2 regions of the Streptomyces sp. Sge12 genome follow, and region 1 is predicted to be linked to the other one. Evidence: predicted binding sites of a transcription regulator. Region 1 holds the regulator's gene; the other holds the start of a gene.
What was found. The regulator HrcA, encoded in region 1, represses chaperone genes, less so after heat shock. The targets are predictions, from matches to a motif close to TTNGCACTCNGNNNNNCNGAGTGCNAA.
Positions count from the first base shown of each region.

Region 2: groES (co-chaperone GroES) is a predicted target of HrcA. The motif match lies at 6,883-6,909, and genes of this name have one in related genera.

Region 1 is NZ_CP020555.1:5,282,377-5,291,138, forward strand. Features, by position in the region: gene B6R96_RS23595 (AMP-dependent synthetase/ligase) at 1-1,479, shown strand, start outside; gene hemW (radical SAM family heme chaperone HemW) at 1,659-2,891, shown strand; gene B6R96_RS23605 (DUF3097 domain-containing protein) at 2,976-3,773, opposite strand; gene B6R96_RS23610 (MBL fold metallo-hydrolase) at 3,802-4,527, opposite strand; gene hrcA (heat-inducible transcriptional repressor HrcA) at 4,676-5,692, shown strand; gene dnaJ (molecular chaperone DnaJ) at 5,693-6,829, shown strand; gene B6R96_RS23625 (nitronate monooxygenase) at 6,987-8,078, shown strand; gene B6R96_RS23630 (16S rRNA (uracil(1498)-N(3))-methyltransferase) at 8,075-8,762, shown strand, end outside.
Region 2 is NZ_CP020555.1:3,355,821-3,364,582, reverse strand. Features, by position in the region: gene B6R96_RS14660 (tetratricopeptide repeat protein) at 1-835, opposite strand, end outside; gene B6R96_RS14655 (hypothetical protein) at 965-1,249, shown strand; gene B6R96_RS14650 (FtsW/RodA/SpoVE family cell cycle protein) at 1,367-2,803, opposite strand; gene B6R96_RS14645 (LCP family protein) at 2,791-3,987, opposite strand; gene B6R96_RS38645 (sensor histidine kinase) at 4,044-5,396, opposite strand; gene B6R96_RS14635 (response regulator transcription factor) at 5,389-6,069, opposite strand; gene groES (co-chaperone GroES) at 7,053-7,361, shown strand; gene groL (chaperonin GroEL) at 7,474-8,762, shown strand, end outside.

The DNA of each region.
Region 1 (8,762 bases):
GAGCGCCGCACCGACCTGCCGCACCTCGAACACGTCGTGGTCCTCGAGGCCGCCGACGCGGTCGCGGCCGAGGGCGACCCCGAGGGCTGGGTGCTCTCCCTCGCCGAGCTGGAGGCGCGCGGCAAGGAGTACCTCGCCAAGCACCCCGAGGCCGTCGACGAGCGGATCGCGGCCATCACCTCCGACCAGCTCGCCACCCTCATCTACACCTCCGGCACGACCGGCCGCCCCAAGGGCGTACGGCTGCCGCACGACAACTGGTCGTACCTGGCCAAGGCCATGACGGCCACCGGGCTCATCGGCAAGGACGACGTCCAGTACCTGTGGCTGCCGCTGGCCCACGTATTCGGCAAGGTACTGACCTCCGGGCAGATCGAGGCCGGGCACGTGACCGCCGTCGACGGCCGGATCGACAAGATCATCGAGAACCTGCCGGTCGTGCAGCCCACCTACATGGCGGCCGTCCCGCGCATCTTCGAGAAGGTCTACAACGGCGTGGCCGCCAAGGCCCGGGCCGCCGGCGGCGCCAAGTACAAGATCTTCCAGTGGTCGGCGGGCGTCGCCCGCGAGTACGCGAAGGTCACGCAGGACAACTTCCGCCGCACCGGCCAGGCGACCGCCCCCTTCGGCCTCACCACCAAACACAAGATCGCCGACGCGCTCGTCTACTCCAAGCTGCGCGAGGCCTTCGGCGGCAAGCTGCGCGCCGCCGTCTCCGGCGCCTCCGCCCTGGCCCCCGAGATCGGCTTCTTCTTCTCCGGCGCCGGCGTGCACATCCTGGAGGGCTACGGCCTGACCGAGTCCAGCGCCGCCTCCTTCGTCAACCCGGGCGAGGCCTACCGCACCGGCACGGTCGGCAAGCCGCTCCCCGGCACCGAGGTGCGCATCGCCGACGACGGCGAGGTCCTGCTGCGCGGCCCCGGCATCATGCAGGGCTACCACGGTCAGCCGGACAAGACCGCCGAGGTCCTGGAGTCCGACGGCTGGCTGCACACGGGCGACATCGGCGAACTGTCGGCCGACGGCTACCTGCGCATCACCGACCGCAAGAAGGACCTGATCAAGACCTCGGGCGGCAAGTACGTCGCCCCGGCGGAGATCGAGGGCCAGTTCAAGGCGATCTGCCCGTACGTGTCCACGATCGTCGTGCACGGCGCGGACCGTAACTTCTGCTCCGCCCTGATCGCCCTCGACGAGCCGTCCATCCTCACCTGGGCCGCCGACAACGGGCTGGAGGGCAAGACCTACGGACAGGTCCTGGCGGCGCCGGAGACCAACCGCCTGATCGAGACCTACGTCCAGACCCTCAACGAGGGGCTCCAGCGCTGGCAGACGGTCAAGAAGTTCCGGCTGCTGCCGCGCGACCTCGACGTCGAGCACGGCGACCTCACGCCCAGCCTGAAGCTGAAGCGGCCGGTGGTCGAGCGTGAGTTCAAGCACCTGATCGAGGAGATGTACGAGGGGTCGCGCGAGGCGTAACGCCTGCCGCGGGCTCGGCGGGGGCGGGGCGGTCTCCCGCCCCGCCGGGCCCCCCGTCCCGCGCGCCCTTCCCGGGGCTACGCCCCGGACCCCGCGCCTCAAACGCCGGCGGGGCTGGAGTGGGGCGGGAGTGGTGCCGGGCGGGGCTGACCATGGGCGGGGTGCGGGATGATGGGGGTATGCCTTCCGCACTCCCCGACGGTGAACCCATGCCCGAAGACGGCTCGCTGCCGTCGCATGCCCTGGCGGGCGCGGGGGAGCGGCCGCTCGGTTTCTACCTGCACGTCCCCTACTGCGCCACGCGCTGCGGCTACTGCGACTTCAACACCTACACGGCCACCGAGCTGCGGGGCACCGGCGGTGTGCTCGCCTCCCGGGAGAACTACGCCGACACCCTGATCGACGAGGTCAGGCTCGCGCGGAAGGTGCTCGGCGACGACCCCCGCCAGGTCCGGACCGTCTTCGTCGGCGGCGGTACGCCCACGCTGCTGCCCGCCGCCGACCTCGTACGCATGCTCGCGGCGATCCGGGACGAATTCGGCCTCGCCGAGGACGCCGAGATCACCACGGAGGCCAATCCGGAGTCGGTGGACCCGGCGTACCTCGCCGAGCTGCGCGCCGGGGGCTTCAACCGGGTCTCCTTCGGCATGCAGAGCGCCAAGCAGCACGTCCTGAAGGTGCTCGACCGCACCCACACCCCCGGCCGGCCCGAGGCGTGCGTCGCGGAGGCACGGGCGGCGGGCTTCGAGCACGTCAACCTCGACCTGATCTACGGGACCCCGGGGGAGTCGGACGAGGACTGGCGCGCGACGCTCGCGGCGGCGCTCGGGGCCGGGCCGGACCACATCAGCGCCTACGCGCTGATCGTCGAGGAGGGCACGCAGCTGGCGCGGCGGATCCGCCGGGGCGAGGTCCCGATGACGGACGACGACGTCCACGCCGACCGGTACCTGATCGCGGACTCGGTGATGGCCGAGGCCGGCTACTCCTGGTACGAGGTCTCCAACTGGGCCACCTCGGAGGCCGGCCGCTGCCTGCACAACGAGCTGTACTGGCGCGGCGCCGACTGGTGGGGCGCCGGGCCGGGCGCGCACTCGCACGTGGGCGGGGTGCGGTGGTGGAACGTGAAGCACCCGGGTGCGTACGCCGCGGCGCTGGCGGAGGGGCGGTCGCCCGGGGCGGGACGCGAGCTCCTGTCGGCGGAGGACCGGCGGGTGGAGCGGATCCTGCTGGAGCTGCGGCTGGTCGACGGCGTGCCGTTGCCGCTGCTCGCTCCGGCCGGGCTGGCGGCGTCGCGGAGGGCGCTGGCGGACGGGCTGCTGGAGCCGGGGCCGTACGAGGGCGGGCGTGCGGTGCTGACCCTGCGGGGGCGGTTGCTGGCCGATGCGGTGGTGCGGGACCTGGTGGACTGACCCGCGCGGGCGGGCCGGCCGCCGGGGGCGCTGCCCCCGGACCCCCGCGCCTCAAACGCCGGCGGGGCTGGAGGGCGGGGGCGGTCAGGTTGTGACGTGGTCGATGAGGTGTTCCACCGAGCCCAGGAGGGTGGATTCCAGGTCGCGGTACGAGGTGACCCGGGACAGGATGTGCTGCCAGGCGGCCCCGGTGTTCTCCGGCCAGCCCAGGGCCCGGCAGACGCCCGTCTTCCAGTCCTGACCGGGCGGGATCACCGGCCACGCGGGGATGCCCAGTGCGGACGGCTTCACCGCCTGCCAGACGTCCACGTACGGGTGGCCCACGATCAGGACGTGCGGGGAGGTCACCGACGCCGCGATGCGGGACTCCTTCGAGCCCGGGACGAGGTGGTCGACCAGGATGCCGAGGCGGGCGTCCTCGGCCGGGGCGAAGTCGGCGACGATGGCCGGGAGGTCGTCGATGCCCTCCAGGTACTCGACCACCACGCCCTCGATCCGCAGGTCGTCGCCCCAGACCCGCTCCACCAGCTCGGCGTCGTGCCGGCCCTCGACGTAGATCCGGCCCGCCCGGGCCACCCGCGCCCGCGCCCCGGGGACGGCCAGTGAGCCCGAGGCCGTCAGGCGCGGCGCCGCGGGGCCGCGCGCCGGCCGGACCAGGGTGACCACCTCGCCGTCCAGCAGGAACCCCCGCGGCTCCATCGGGAACACCCGCCGCTTGCCGAAGCGGTCCTCCAGCGTCACCGTGCCCGCCTCGCAGGCCACCACCGCGCCGCAGAAGTCCGTACCGGCGACCTCGACCACGAGGTCGCGGTCCGCCGCCACCTCCGGCACGGCCGTGGGTCGCTTCCACTGGGGGGTCAGGTCGGGGGAGTACTCGCGCATCCGGCCGACAGTAGGAGAGCCGCGCGCGTCACGCCTCCGACACGCCGAAACGGGCCGCCAGTGTGGCGCGTTGCGCACGGACGAAGTCCGCCCCGACCACCGCTCCGTGACCCGGCACGTACAGTGCGTCGTCCCCGCCCAGCGACAGCAGCCGGTCCAGGGCCGCGGGCCACTGCCCGGGCACGGCGTCCGGGCCCGCCATGGGTTCCCCCGACTCCTCGACCAGGTCCCCGCAGAAGACCACCTCGCGCTCGCCCGGTACGAAGACGGCCAGGTCGTGCCCGCTGTGCCCGGGCCCCACATTGGCCAGCAGCACCTGTACGCCGCCCAGTTCCAGCGTCCACTCGCCCGACACCGGGTGCCGGGGCAGCACCAGCAGGTCCACCGCCTCCGCCGCCTCCGCCTCCGCGAGCCCGTGGCGGACCGCGTCCTCGCGCAGCTCCTCGCGTTCCGCCGCCAGCAGCGAGTCCAGCCCGACCGCCCCGAACACCTCGGCGCCCGAGAAGGCGGCCCCGCCCAGGACGTGATCGAAATGGCCGTGCGTGAATGCGATATGGGTCACGTGCCGGCCCGTCAGCCGCTCCGCCTCGGCCCGCACCTCGGCGCCCTCGCGCAGGCACGAGCCGGGGTCGATCAGGAGCACGGAATCCTCGCCCACCACAAGCCCCACGGTGCAGTCCCACACCGGCAGCCGCCGACGGCCGGCCCGTCCGGTCAGCCGTTCCCACCCACACTCTTCCCAACGCACGTCCATGCGGCGACGCTACCCTGGCGGGCCTCCCTTGCCAGGGGCTTACCGCCCGGCCGTACACTGAGCGGGGGCTCTCTGGCACTCGAACGATCAGAGTGCCAACGAACACGGCAGAACACGGCAACGGACCAGAGCTGGAGGTGTGCGCGCGATGCTCAGCGAACGCAGACTCGAAGTGCTGCGCGCCATCGTCCAGGACTACGTCGGGACGGAGGAGCCGGTCGGCTCCAAGGCGCTCACCGAGCGGCACCGGCTCGGCGTCTCGCCCGCCACCGTGCGCAACGACATGGCCGTGCTGGAGGAGGAGGGCTACATCGCCCAGCCCCACACCAGCGCCGGCCGGATCCCCACCGACAAGGGCTATCGCCTCTTCGTCGACAAGCTGGCGGGGGTCAAGCCGCTGTCGTCGCCCGAGCGCCGGGCCATCCAGAACTTCCTCGACGGCGCCGTCGACCTCGACGACGTGGTCGGCCGCACGGTGCGGCTGCTCGCGCAGCTCACCCGGCAGGTCGCCGTCGTCCAGTACCCGAGCCTGACCCGGTCGACCGTCCGGCACGTGGAGCTGCTCTCGATGGCTCCCGCGCGCCTGATGCTCGTACTGATCACGGACACCGGGCGGGTCGAGCAGCGGCTCATCGACTGCCCGAGCCCCTTCGGCGAGACCTCTCTCGCGGACCTGCGGGCCCGGCTCAACAGCCGGGTCGTCGGGCGGCGCTTCACCGATGTGCCCCCGCTGGTTCAGGACCTCCCCGAATCCTTCGAGGCCGAGGACCGCGGCACCGTCTCCACGGTGCTCGCGACCCTCCTCGAAACCCTGGTCGAGGAGGCCGAGGAGCGGCTGATGATCGGCGGTACCGCCAATCTCACCCGCTTCGGACACGATTTTCCCCTGACGATCAGGCCGGTGCTCGAAGCGCTGGAGGAGCAGGTCGTGCTCCTCAAGCTGCTGGGCGAGGCCAATGAGTCGGGAATGGCCGTACGGATCGGGCATGAGAACGCCTACGAGGGACTGAACTCCACGTCGGTCGTCTCGGTCGGTTACGGTTCGGGCGGCGAAGCAGTCGCCAAACTCGGCGTGGTCGGACCGACCCGCATGGACTACCCCGGAACGATGGGAGCGGTACGCGCAGTGGCACGTTACGTCGGACAGATCCTGGCGGAGTCGTAAGTGGCCACGGACTACTACGCCGTTCTCGGCGTGCGCCGCGACGCATCGCAGGACGAGATCAAGAAGGCCTTCCGGCGCCTCGCGCGTGAACTCCACCCGGATGTGAATCCGGACCCGAAGACGCAGGAGCGCTTCAAGGAGATCAACGCGGCCTACGAGGTGCTGTCGGACCCGCAGAAGAAGCAGGTCTACGACCTCGGCGGCGACCCGCTGTCCTCCTCGGGCGGCGGCGGCGCGGGCGGCTTCGGAGCGGGTGGCTTCGGCAACTTCTCGGACATCATGGACGCCTTCTTCGGCCAGGCCTCGCAGCGCGGCCCGCGCTCGCGGACCCGCCGCGGCCAGGACGCCATGATCCGTCTGGACCTGGAGCTGGACGAGGCGGCCTTCGGGACCACCAAGGACATCCAGGTCGACACGGCCGTGGTCTGCAACACCTGCTCCGGTGAGGGCGCCGCTCCCGGCACCTCGGCGCAGACGTGTGACATGTGCCGCGGTCGCGGTGAGGTCTCGCAGGTCACCCGGTCCTTCCTGGGCCAGGTCATGACCTCGCGCCCCTGCCCGCAGTGCCAGGGCTTCGGCACCGTGGTCCCGACCCCGTGCCACGAGTGCGCGGGCGACGGCCGGGTCCGCTCCCGCCGCAGCCTCACGGTCAAGATCCCGGCCGGTGTCGAGAACGGCACCCGGATCCAGCTCGCGGGCGAGGGCGAGGTCGGCCCCGGCGGCGGCCCCGCCGGTGACCTGTACGTGGAGATCCACGAGCTGGCGCACCCGACCTTCCAGCGGCGCGGGGACGACCTGCACTGCACGGTGACCATCCCGATGACGGCGGCCGCACTGGGCACCAAATGCCCGCTGGAGACGCTCGACGGGCTGGAGGAGATCGACATCCGGCCCGGCACCGGGTCCGGCCAGGCGATCCCGCTGCACGGCCGCGGCGTGACCCACCTGCGCGGTGGCGGACGCGGCGACCTGATCGTCCACGTCGAGGTCACCACCCCGGGCAAGCTGGACGCGCAGCAGGAGGACCTGCTCCGCCAGCTCGCGAAGCTGCGCGGCGAGGAGCGGCCGATGGGCCAGTTCGCGCCGGGTCAGCAGGGGCTGTTCAGCCGCCTGAAGGACGCGTTCAACGGTCGCTGACCGACCGCGCACCACCGTCACGAGCCCGGCCCGGGGATTCCCCGGCCGGGCTCGTCGCACGAGCGCGGCGGGGGGCCGCGGGCCCGCCGGGAAGGGGACTATGCCAGGCGAATGCGATGATTCGGCCCCCTGCCCGGGACGTGGCACGATGCAGTCCATGTCCTCGGCAGCGAACGGTCTCTCCCCGTACCCGATCGTGCAGGCTCCCATGGCGGGCGGCGCCTCCTGCCCCGCGCTCGCCGCTGCCGTGTGCGAGGCGGGCGGACTGGGCTTCCTCGCCGGCGGCTACAAGACGGCCGACGGGATGTACCACGAGATCAAGCAGCTGCGCGCGCTCACCCGGCGCCGTTTCGGCGTCAACCTCTTCATGCCGCAGACCGGTTATGTCGATCCGGCCGCCGTGGAGACCTACCGCGGGCAGCTGGCCGGCGAGGCGAGCTGGTACGAGATCTCGCTCGGCGACGAAGAGGTCTTCGGCACCAGCGACGACGGCTACGACGCCAAGCTCGCCATCCTCCTCGAAGACCCGGTCCCCGTGGTCTCGTTCACCTTCGGCTGCCCCGCCTCCGCGGCCCTCGCCGCGCTGCGCAAGGCCGGTACGTACACCGTCGTCACGGTGACCTCCGTCGAGGAGGCCCGCAGCGCCCAGCACGCGGGCGCGGACGCGGTCTGCGTCCAGGGCTCGGAGGCCGGCGGCCACCAGGGCACCCACCGGGACGACCCGCAGATCGACGGCACGGCGGCCGTGGGCCTCCTCGCGCTGGTGGGCCAGGTACGGGAGGCCGTGGCGCTGCCGATCATCGCCGCGGGCGGTCTGATGCGCGGCGCGCAGATCGCTGCCCTGCTGGCGGCCGGGGCGGAGGCTGCGCAGCTCGGGACGGCCTTCCTGCCCTGCCCGGAGTCCGGGGCGGACCCGGTGCACAAGAAGGCGCTGACGGACCCGCTGTTCGCCCGCACCGAGCTCACCCGGGCCTTCTCCGGGCGGCCGGCGCGGGGGCTGGTGAACCGCTTCATGCGCGAGCACGGGCCGTACGCCCCGGCCGCGTACCCGCAGGTCCACCACCTGACCTCGGGGCTGCGCAAGGCCGCCGCCGCGGCCGGGGACCCGCAGGGCATGGCCCTGTGGGCGGGGCAGGGGCACCGGCTGGCGCGGCCGCTGCCGGCCGGGGAGCTGGTGGAGGTGCTGGCGGCCGAACTGGCCCAGGCACAGAGCACGTTGAAGGCAATGCAGATGAGGAGTGCGTCATGACCGCCCCGGTGTTCGTGGTGGAAGAGGTCCCCGCGGGGCCGGAGTTCGTCCTGGACGGCCCGGAGGGCCGGCACGCCGTGTCCGTGAAGCGGCTGACCCCGGGCGAGGACGTGGTCCTCACCGACGGGCGCGGGCACTGGGCGGAGGGCGTGGTCAAGGCCGCCGAGGGCAAGGACCGGCTGGTCGTGGCGGTCTCCTCGGCGGGGCAGGAGGAGCAGCCGGCGGTCCGGATCACGGTGGTCCAGGCCCTTCCCAAGGGCGACCGGGGCGAGCTGGCCGTCGAGACGATGACCGAGACCGGCGTGGACGCGATCGTGCCCTGGCAGGCCTCGCGCTGCATCACGCAGTGGCGCGGCGACCGCGGGGCCAAGTCCCTGGCCAAGTGGCGGGCCACGGCCCGGGAGGCGGGCAAGCAGTCCCGCCGGGTGCGCTTCCCGGACGTGGCCGAGGCCATGTCCACCAAGCAGGTCGCGGCCCTGCTGGCCGGCGCCGACCTGGCGATGGTCCTGCACGAGGACCGCGACACCCCCTCCGGGGCCCTGGCCACGGCCGAGCTGCCCGCCTCGGGCTCCGTCGTCCTGGTGGTCGGCCCGGAGGGCGGCGTCTCCCCGGAGGAACTGGCGGTCTTCGCCGAGGCGGGGGCCCACCCCTACCGCCTGGGCCGCTCCGTCCTGCGGACCTCCA
Region 2 (8,762 bases), 1.9 Mb from region 1:
GGTCCTCCTCCCCATGCTTCCGGTACACGTCGACCGCGCCCGCCACGTCGCCGCGCTCCTCCAGCAGCTCTGCGAGCCGGCGGAGCGCCTCGTGCGTGCCCGGACCGGCCACGTAGGCGCGCAGTTCGTCGATCCGGTCGTGCCGGACCAGCAGTTCGGCCAGCGGGTCGCGGTTGTTGACGACCGTGGCGCCGGGCGAGTGCAGCACCGCGATCGCCTCGTCCGTACGGCCCTGCTTCTCGCGCACGAGCGCCAGGAGGTTCACCGCGTTGAACGGCTCCATGTACGGCCTGCCGCACTCCGGACTTCCGCAATGGGCGCACGGCATACCAGGCGCTCTGCAGGCCTCCAGCAGCTCCGCGACCTCGTCGCCGCGCCCCAGCCCGACGCCCACCTCGACCAGTGCCTCGGCGAGCATCCAGTCGGTGACGTGCGGCAGGAGCAGCTCGTACGCCTCCTCCCCCTGCCCGTGGCGGGCCAGCAGCAGCGCCAGGTCGTGCAGGGCCGACAGCTCGCCCTGCGACGCGAAGGGGCGGACGAGGGCGACGGCCTCCTCGCCCCGGCCCCCGGCGTCCAGCAGCCGCGCGGCCTCCGCGGCCGCCGTCCACCAGCCGGTGGCGACGTACGGGGCCAGTACCTCAAGGGCCTCGTCCAACTCTCCGCGGCCGGCCAGGAGACGCGCCCAGGCGCGGGCGCAGAACCAGTCGCCGTCCTCCGCCACGGCCTGCCTGCGGACCACTTCGGCGTGCCCGAGGGCGAGGAGGCGGTCGACGAGGTCCGGGGGCACGCACTCGTCGTGCATGTTGGTTCTGCGGTGGAGTACGGCGGCGTCCATAGCCGCACCCTAAAGGGCGCTCGTCCGACCCCCTTCCGGTGATTGCCGGGCGCCCCGCGAGCCGACCACGGGCCGCACCGGGTACGCCTCTCCGCACCGACCATGCCGAGCCCATTCAGGAGATCAACCATGTACGCAGCAGTGCGGCGGTACGAAGGCGTGACCGACCCGGCCGAGGCCGGACGCCTCGTCGACGAGGGGTTCGTGCCGATCATGCGCCAGGTTCCGGGATTCGTGGCGTACTACTGGGTCGATGCCGGTGGCGGGGTGATGGTGTCCACCAGCGTCTTCCGGGACCGGGCAGGGATCGACGAATCGATCGCCAGGGCGGCGCAATTCGTACGCGACAACCTGGCCCAGTTCCTGCCCAACCCGCCGCAGGTCACGGCGGGCGAGGTGGTTGCCTCGGCCTGACGCCTGCACTCCCTGCCGCCTGACAGGGAGATACCCGCCCCGGACGACCGCCGGACGCTGAGACGTGCGAAGCGCGTAGCGATCTGGCGCGCCCCGGGCCTGCTCGCGGGTCTCTGGCTACCGCCCCAGTGGCTCCCGCTCACTGCCGCCCGGCCTCGCTTCCGCGCTCACCAGTGGGGTGATGGTGGTTTCTGCCGGGCCGTGGGTGTCCGCCTCGCGTTGGCGTTCTGCGCTGTCGCTGATGCGGAGGAGCAGGGCGATCATGATCCAGTTGGCCAGGAGTGAGGAGCCGCCCTTGGCCAGGAAGGGGAGGGCCTTGCCCGTCAGGGGGATCAGGCCCGTCACGCCGCCCGCGACCACGAAGACCTGGAGGGCCAGCGCCGCGGCCAGGCCCACGGCGAGCAGTTTGCCGAACGGGTCGCGGGCCCCGAGCGCCATGCGGAGTCCCCGCTGCACGAGGAGTGCGTAGAGGATCAGTACGGCCATGACCCCGGCCAGGCCCAGCTCCTCGCCCACCGTGGTCAGGATGAAGTCGCTGCGTCCGGCGAACGCGATCAGCTCGGGGTGGCCCATGCCGAGGCCCGTGCCCGAGATGCCGCCCGTGCCGAAGCTGAACAGGGCCTGCGCCGACTGGTCGGAGGTGACCCCGGCCGGGCGGTTCTCCCAGTAGTAGGACAACGGGTTGAGCCAGGCGGCCACGCGCGCCTTCACGTGCGGCTCCGTCGAGCCGACCACGAAGGCGCCCGCCGCGGCCATGAGCAGGCCGCAGACGATCCAGCTGGTGCGTTCGGTGGCGACGTACAGCATCACCACGAAGACACCGAAGAAGATCAGCGAGGTGCCGAGGTCGCGTTCGAAGACCAGGACCAGCATCGAGACGATCCACACCGTGACGATCGGACCGAGCTGACGCATCGGGGGCAGTCGCATGCCCAGGAACCGGCGGCCCGTCAGGGCGAGGGAGTCGCGGTGGACGACCAGGTATCCGGCGAAGAAGATCGCGATCATGATCTTGACGAACTCGCCGGGCTGGAGCGAGAAGCCGAAGAGTTTGATCCAGCGCTTCGCGCCGTAGGTGTCCGCGCCGAAGAAGGCCGGCGCGATCAGCAGCACCAGCGCGACGGCCATCGTGATGTAGATGAAGCGTTGCAGCAGCCGGTGGTCGCGCAGCAGCGCCAGTACGAGCAGGCAGGCGGCGACCCCGACCACCGTCCACATCAGCTGGCCGGGGGCGTTCGCGTCCGAGTTGTAGCGCTCGATGTAGCCCTGGTCGAGGCGGTGCAGCAGCACCAGGCCGAGGCCGGTCAGCAGCATCGCGAGCGGGAGGATCAGCGGATCCGCGTAGGCCGCGAAGCGGCGCACGCCCAGGTGCCCCACCAGGGACAGCAAGGTCATGCTGATGGTGAACCCGGCGAGGTTGGGCGGCAGCTCGTCGTTCATGGCGAGGCCTGCGGCGGCGTGGCCGAAGACGGCGATGGCGATGACGAAGAGCAGGAGCAGCGCCTCGGTGCGCCGGCGGGCGACCGCCGTCGTCAGGGGTTTCAGTCCACGCACGGGATGCCGCCACCGTCCCTGGAAGCGGGCGGCGAGGGCGGTGAGGACGGTGAGGGTGGCGACGACGGCGACGGCGCCGCCGGTGAGGACGGTGCGCCGGGGCCGGGGGAGGCCTTCGGTCCGATCTGCTCGGTAATGAGGCGCTTTATCTTCATATCATCTACGACGTTGATGTCCTCCCCATGGTTCCTTCCGAAGCCTTCGATGGGAAGTGTCGTGAATTGGACCTTCCCCCCGGACAGGTTCTTGGCCTGCTTCACGAACGCCAGCAGATCCCAGCCCTCGTCCGTCACCACGTCCTGTTTCGCGGCATCGATCAGCTTGATCAGCTTCGCCGGATCGGTGAAGGTCCCGGCCGAGTTCAGCTTCTTCGTCGCCCCCGCCAGGAAGGCCTGCTGCCGCTTCGTCCGGTCCAGGTCACCCCTCTCCAGGCCGTGCCGCTGCCGTACGAAGGCGAGCGACTGCCGGCCGTCGAGCGTCTGCGGCCCCGCCGGGAAGTCGGCGCCCGAGTACGAGTCCTTCACCGCCCTGTTCAGGCACACCGGTACGCCGCCCAGCGCGTCCGCGAGGTGGTAGAAACCGGCCAGGTTCAGCTCGGCGAAGTGATCGATCGGGACCCCCAGGAAGTTCCGCACCGTCTCGATCTGCGCGGCGCGTCCCGCCTCCCGGCCGTCCCGCTCCAACTGCCGTACGTCCGTGACCCCCTGCGCGGCGAGCTGCTCCTGCTTCTTCTCCTTCGCCAGCCCGTACGCCTTCTTGATCTTGTCCTTGCCGTGGCCGGGTATGTCGACGAAGTCGTCGCGCGGGACCGAGAAGGCCTTCGCCCGGCTCCCGTCCCCGGGCACGTGCAGCAGGATCAGGGTGTTCGCGTTGTAGCCGCCGATGTCCGAGCTGCCGGCGTGCAGCTTGTCGAGGACCTCCTCCGGCAGTTTCTCGCCGTTCCGGTCCCGCCGGCTGTCCAGCCCCACCAGCAGGATGTTGCTGTCGCCGGACTTCGACTTCTCCGCGCCTTCGAGAGCCTTGGAACTGCCGATACCGGCCGCGAGGTCGCGGTACAGGTACCAGGCGCCCCCTCCCGCCAGGGCTCCCAGCGCGCACCCGGTGACCAGCAGCGTGCGGACCGCGCGCCGTCGGCGGGACGGGCGGCGGGATCGTGTCGTCGGCTTCCTCCGGTGCGCGCTCATACCTGCCGATGCTGACGGAGGTCCGCTGAAGGAATCCTGAGGGCGCCCGCGGAGCGCTACCGGATGCGCAGCACCAGCCGCGCGCCCCCACCGGGCGCCGGCAGCGCGCGTACGTCGCCCCCGTGAGCCCGCGCAATCTCCCGGGCGATGGCCAGACCGAGCCCGGTGCCGCCGCTGGCCCGACCGCGGTCCGCGTCCAGGCGTACGAACCGCTCGAACACCCGGTCCCGGTCCGCCTCCGGGATGCCCGGGCCGTCGTCCGTGACCTCCAGCAGCCTCCAGCCGTCGTGCTCCGCGGCCCGCACGACCACCTCGGCGCGGGCGTACCGCAGCGCGTTGTCCACCAGATTGGCCAGCGCCCGCTCCAGCCGCGCCGGATCACCGGACGCCGGTACGGGCGCCCGCGCATCCAGCCGTAGCGAGACCCGGGCGTCACCCCGCGGGCCGCCCCGGCGCGCCGCGTCCTCCGCGGCCAGCAGCGCCAAATCCACCGGCTCGCTCCGGGGCGCCGGGCCGCCGTCCAGCCGGGCCAGCAGCAGGAGGTCCGCCGCGATGCGCTGAAGCCGCTCGGTGTCCGCCAGCGCGGCCCCGACCGACTCCCGGTCGGGGCGGTCCATGGCCAGCGCCACCTCCAGCCGGGACCGTACGGCGGCCAGCGGATTGCGCAGCTCGTGCGAGGCGTCCGCGGTGAACTGCCGCTGCCGGGCGTCGGAGCGCTCCAGCCGGTCGAGGGTGTCGTTCACGGTCCGGGCCAGCCGCGCGATCTCGTCCGCCCCGCCCGGGTCCGGGACCCGCCGGTCCAACTCGCTCGCCGTGACGGCCGCCAGCTCGCGGCGGATCGCGTTCACCGGGCGCAGTGCGCGGCCCGTCACCCACCAGGCCAGGGCCGCGGCGAAACCGGCGAGCGGGGGACCGCCCGCCAGGAGTCCGATCGCGACGGCCCGGGTGGCGTCGTCGACGTCGCCGAGCACGGTCATCGCGTACACGGTGTGCGCGCCCGGCGCGTTGACGACGACCACCGCGCGCCGTTCCCCGCCGGGGCGGGCGGGAGGGAGCACGGCCGACCGGGAGTCCTCCCCGGGCCCGGGGCGAGGGGCGCCGGCCAGGTCGGGGGTGTGCTTCGGATCGCCGGTGCCGCTACCGGTGCTGGCGACCGTCCGGCCGGCCTCGTCCCGTACGAGGACCAGGTCCACCCCGCTCTCGGGCGCGGGCAGCCGTCCACCGGGCGGCAGGGTCCGGCTGTCGAGCTGCGCGGCGACCTTGCGGGCGGCGAGCTCGGCACGGCCGGTGGTGTTGTCGAGGAGGTTCGCCCGCAACAGGGCGTGCAGCCACAGCCCCCCGGCGGCGAGGACAGCGGCCATCGCCAGGGCCGCCGCGGCGGCGGTGCGCGCCCGGATGCTGCTAACCACCGTCGGGGGCCAGCCGGTAGCCGGTTCCGTGGACGGTGCGGATCGAGCGGCGGCCGAAGGGGGCGTCGATCTTCTTGCGCAGCGAGGAGACGTACACCTCGACGATGTTCGGGTCGATACCGTGCGGGGAGTCCCAGACCTCGTCCAGAATGTCCTGCTTGGCGACGGCCCGGCCCGGCTGCTCCATCAGGCAGGCGAGCACGCCCAGTTCGCGGGCGGTGAGCTCGATGTCCCGGTCGCCGCGGCGGCACCGGCGGCCCTGCGGATCCAGGACGAGGTCGCCGGCCTGGAGCGTGCCGCGGTCGGGAGCGCCGGCGCGGCGGGCCAGTGCGCGTATTCGGGCGGCCAGGACGACGAAGGAGAACGGCTTGGTGAGGTAGTCGTCGGCGCCGGAATCCAGGCCCTCGGCCTCGTCGTACTCGCCGTCGCGGGCGGTGAGCATCAGGACGGGGGTGGTGTCGCCGTGGGCGCGCATCCTCGTGCAGATCGCGTGGCCGCTGGGACCCGGGAGCATCAGGTCGAGGAGGACGACGTCGTACGGGCCGCCGGCGAGGGCGAGGTCCATGCCGAGGTGGCCGTCGTGGGCGATGTCCACGCGGTGGCCGTCGGCGGAGAGGCCGCGCCGCAGGGACTCGGCGAGGCCTTCTTCGTCTTCGACTACGAGAATGCGCACGGCCCAAGCCTCACATATCGCCCGTCCGGGGCGCGGCCGGGTGTGCGGCTTGCGGTGGTGTGCCGGGTGCCCTGCGGGCGGCTCGGCGGTGTGCGGCTCGCGGCGGTGTGCCGGGCTCTGCCGGGTGCCCTGCGGGCGGCCCGTGCGATGTCCGGCTCGGCGCCGTGTGCCGGGCTCTGCCCGGACCCGCGCCTCAAACGCCGGCGAGGCTGAGTGGTGCGGGCCCGTGCCTTCGTGAGCGGCATGGCCGGGACGGTGCGGGCCGGCGCCTTCGTGAGCGGGGTGGCCGGGCCGGGATGGTGGTGCGGGGTGGTCGGCCTGGGCCGGTGCGTGGGGCCGGGGCGGGGTGTCTCCTCGGCTCGGCGCGCGCGGGCATGTCTCGGCCGTACGCGGGGGTCGCGCCTCGTCCTGCGGGGACACCCCGCCCCGTCCCCACTCCCCTCCGCCGACACACCCCCGGGAAAGCCCTGCCCCCCAATCGGGTCCCGCGTACAGCCGAAGCCTGCCGTGGGGCGGGGACACGCAGGAGGGTCCCCGCAGGACGAGGCGCGACCCCCGCCGTACGGCCATGACGCCGCCGCGCGCGCCGAGCCGAGGAGATCCTCGTGCGGGGCACCGCCCCACCCGAGATCCGCCAAATCAAGCCCCGCCGGCGTTTGAGGCGCGGGGTCCGGGGCGGAGCCCCGTGCAACGGCGGGGCGGGGCACCGCCAAGCCGCCCGCAGGGCAACCCGCGCGGGGGCCGGGGCGGAGCCCCGGGCAGCGGCGGGGCGGCGTACCGCAGGGGGGCCGCGCAACGCCCGAGGGGCGGGAATTGGCACTCCGCTTGACCGAGTGCTAATCGCCGGAATAGTCTCGCACCTGGCACTCGCCCCTGGTGAGTGCCAACACAGCGACAGGCAGATCCGGCACCCGCGACGACGGATCGACCTGGTCGCCACCTCAGACAGTTAACCCCGGATCTCCGAAGGGGGAGGTCGGATCGTGACGACCACCAGCTCCAAGGTTGCCATCAAGCCGCTTGAGGACCGCATTGTGGTCCAGCCGCTGGACGCCGAGCAGACCACGGCTTCCGGCCTGGTCATCCCGGACACCGCGAAGGAGAAGCCCCAGGAGGGCGTCGTCCTCGCGGTGGGCCCGGGTCGCTTCGAGGACGGCCAGCGTCTCCCGCTGGACGTCACCGTCGGCGACATCGTGCTCTACAGCAAGTACGGCGGCACCGAAGTGAAGTACAGCGGCGAGGAGTACCTCGTCCTCTCGGCTCGCGACGTGCTCGCGATCGTCGAGAAGTAATTCTCTTCATCAGTACTGCTTTGAGCTGCGCCCCTGGTCACCCCGCTGATTGCCGGGCGGCGAGGGGCGCAGCTCGTTAAACCCGAGTTTTCGAGAGGGCTGAACCGCTCCCATGGCGAAGATCCTGAAGTTCGACGAGGACGCCCGTCGCGCCCTCGAGCGCGGCGTCAACAAGCTTGCCGACACGGTCAAGGTGACGATCGGCCCCAAGGGCCGCAACGTCGTCATCGACAAGAAGTTCGGCGCCCCCACCATCACCAACGACGGTGTCACCATCGCTCGCGAGGTCGAGCTGGACGACCCGTACGAGAACCTGGGCGCGCAGCTCGTGAAGGAGGTGGCGACCAAGACCAACGACATCGCGGGTGACGGCACCACCACCGCCACGGTGCTGGCCCAGGCGCTGGTCCGCGAGGGTCTGCGCAACGTCGCCGCGGGTGCTTCCCCGGCCGCCCTGAAGAAGGGCATCGACGCCGCGGTCAAGGCCGTGTCCGAGGAGCTCCTCGCGACCGCCCGCCCGATCGAGGACAAGTCCGACATCGCCGCCGTGGCCGCGCTCTCCGCGCAGGACCAGCAGGTCGGCGAGCTCATCGCCGAGGCGATGGACAAGGTCGGCAAGGACGGTGTCATCACCGTCGAGGAGTCCAACACCTTCGGCCTGGAGCTGGAGTTCACCGAGGGCATGGCCTTCGACAAGGGCTACCTCTCGCCGTACATGGTCTCGGACCAGGAGCGTATGGAGGCCGTCCTCGACGACCCGTACATCCTGATCAACCAGGGCAAGATCTCCTCGATCCAGGACCTCCTGCCGCTGCTGGAGAAGGTCATCCAGGCCGGCGCCTCGAAGCCGCTGCTGATCATCGCCGAGGACGTCGAGGGCGAGGCGCTCTCCACCCTCGTCGTCAACAAGATCCGTGGCACCTTCAACGCGGTGGCCGTCAAGGCCCCCGGCTTCGGTGACCGCCGCAAGGCGATGCTCCAGGACATGGCCACCCTCACCGGTGCCACCGTCATCGCCGAGGAGGTCGGCCTCAAGCTCGACCAGGCCGGTCTGGACGTACTGGGCTCCGCCCGCCGCGTGACCATCTCCAAGGACGACACCACCATCGTCGATGGTGGCGGCAGCCACGAAGAGGTCCTCGGCCGCGTCAACCAGATCAAGGCCGAGATCGAGTCGACCGACTCGGACTGGGACCGCGAGAAGCTGCAGGAGCGCCTGGCGAAGCTCGCCGGTGGCGTCTGCGTCATCAAGGTCGGCGCCGCCACCGAGGTGGAGCTCAAGGAGAAGAAGCACCGTCTCGAGGACGCCATCTCGGCGACCCGCGCCGCGGTCGAGGAGGGCATCGTCTCCGGCGGTGGCTCCGCTCTCGTCCACGCCGTGAAGGTCCTCGAGGGCAACCT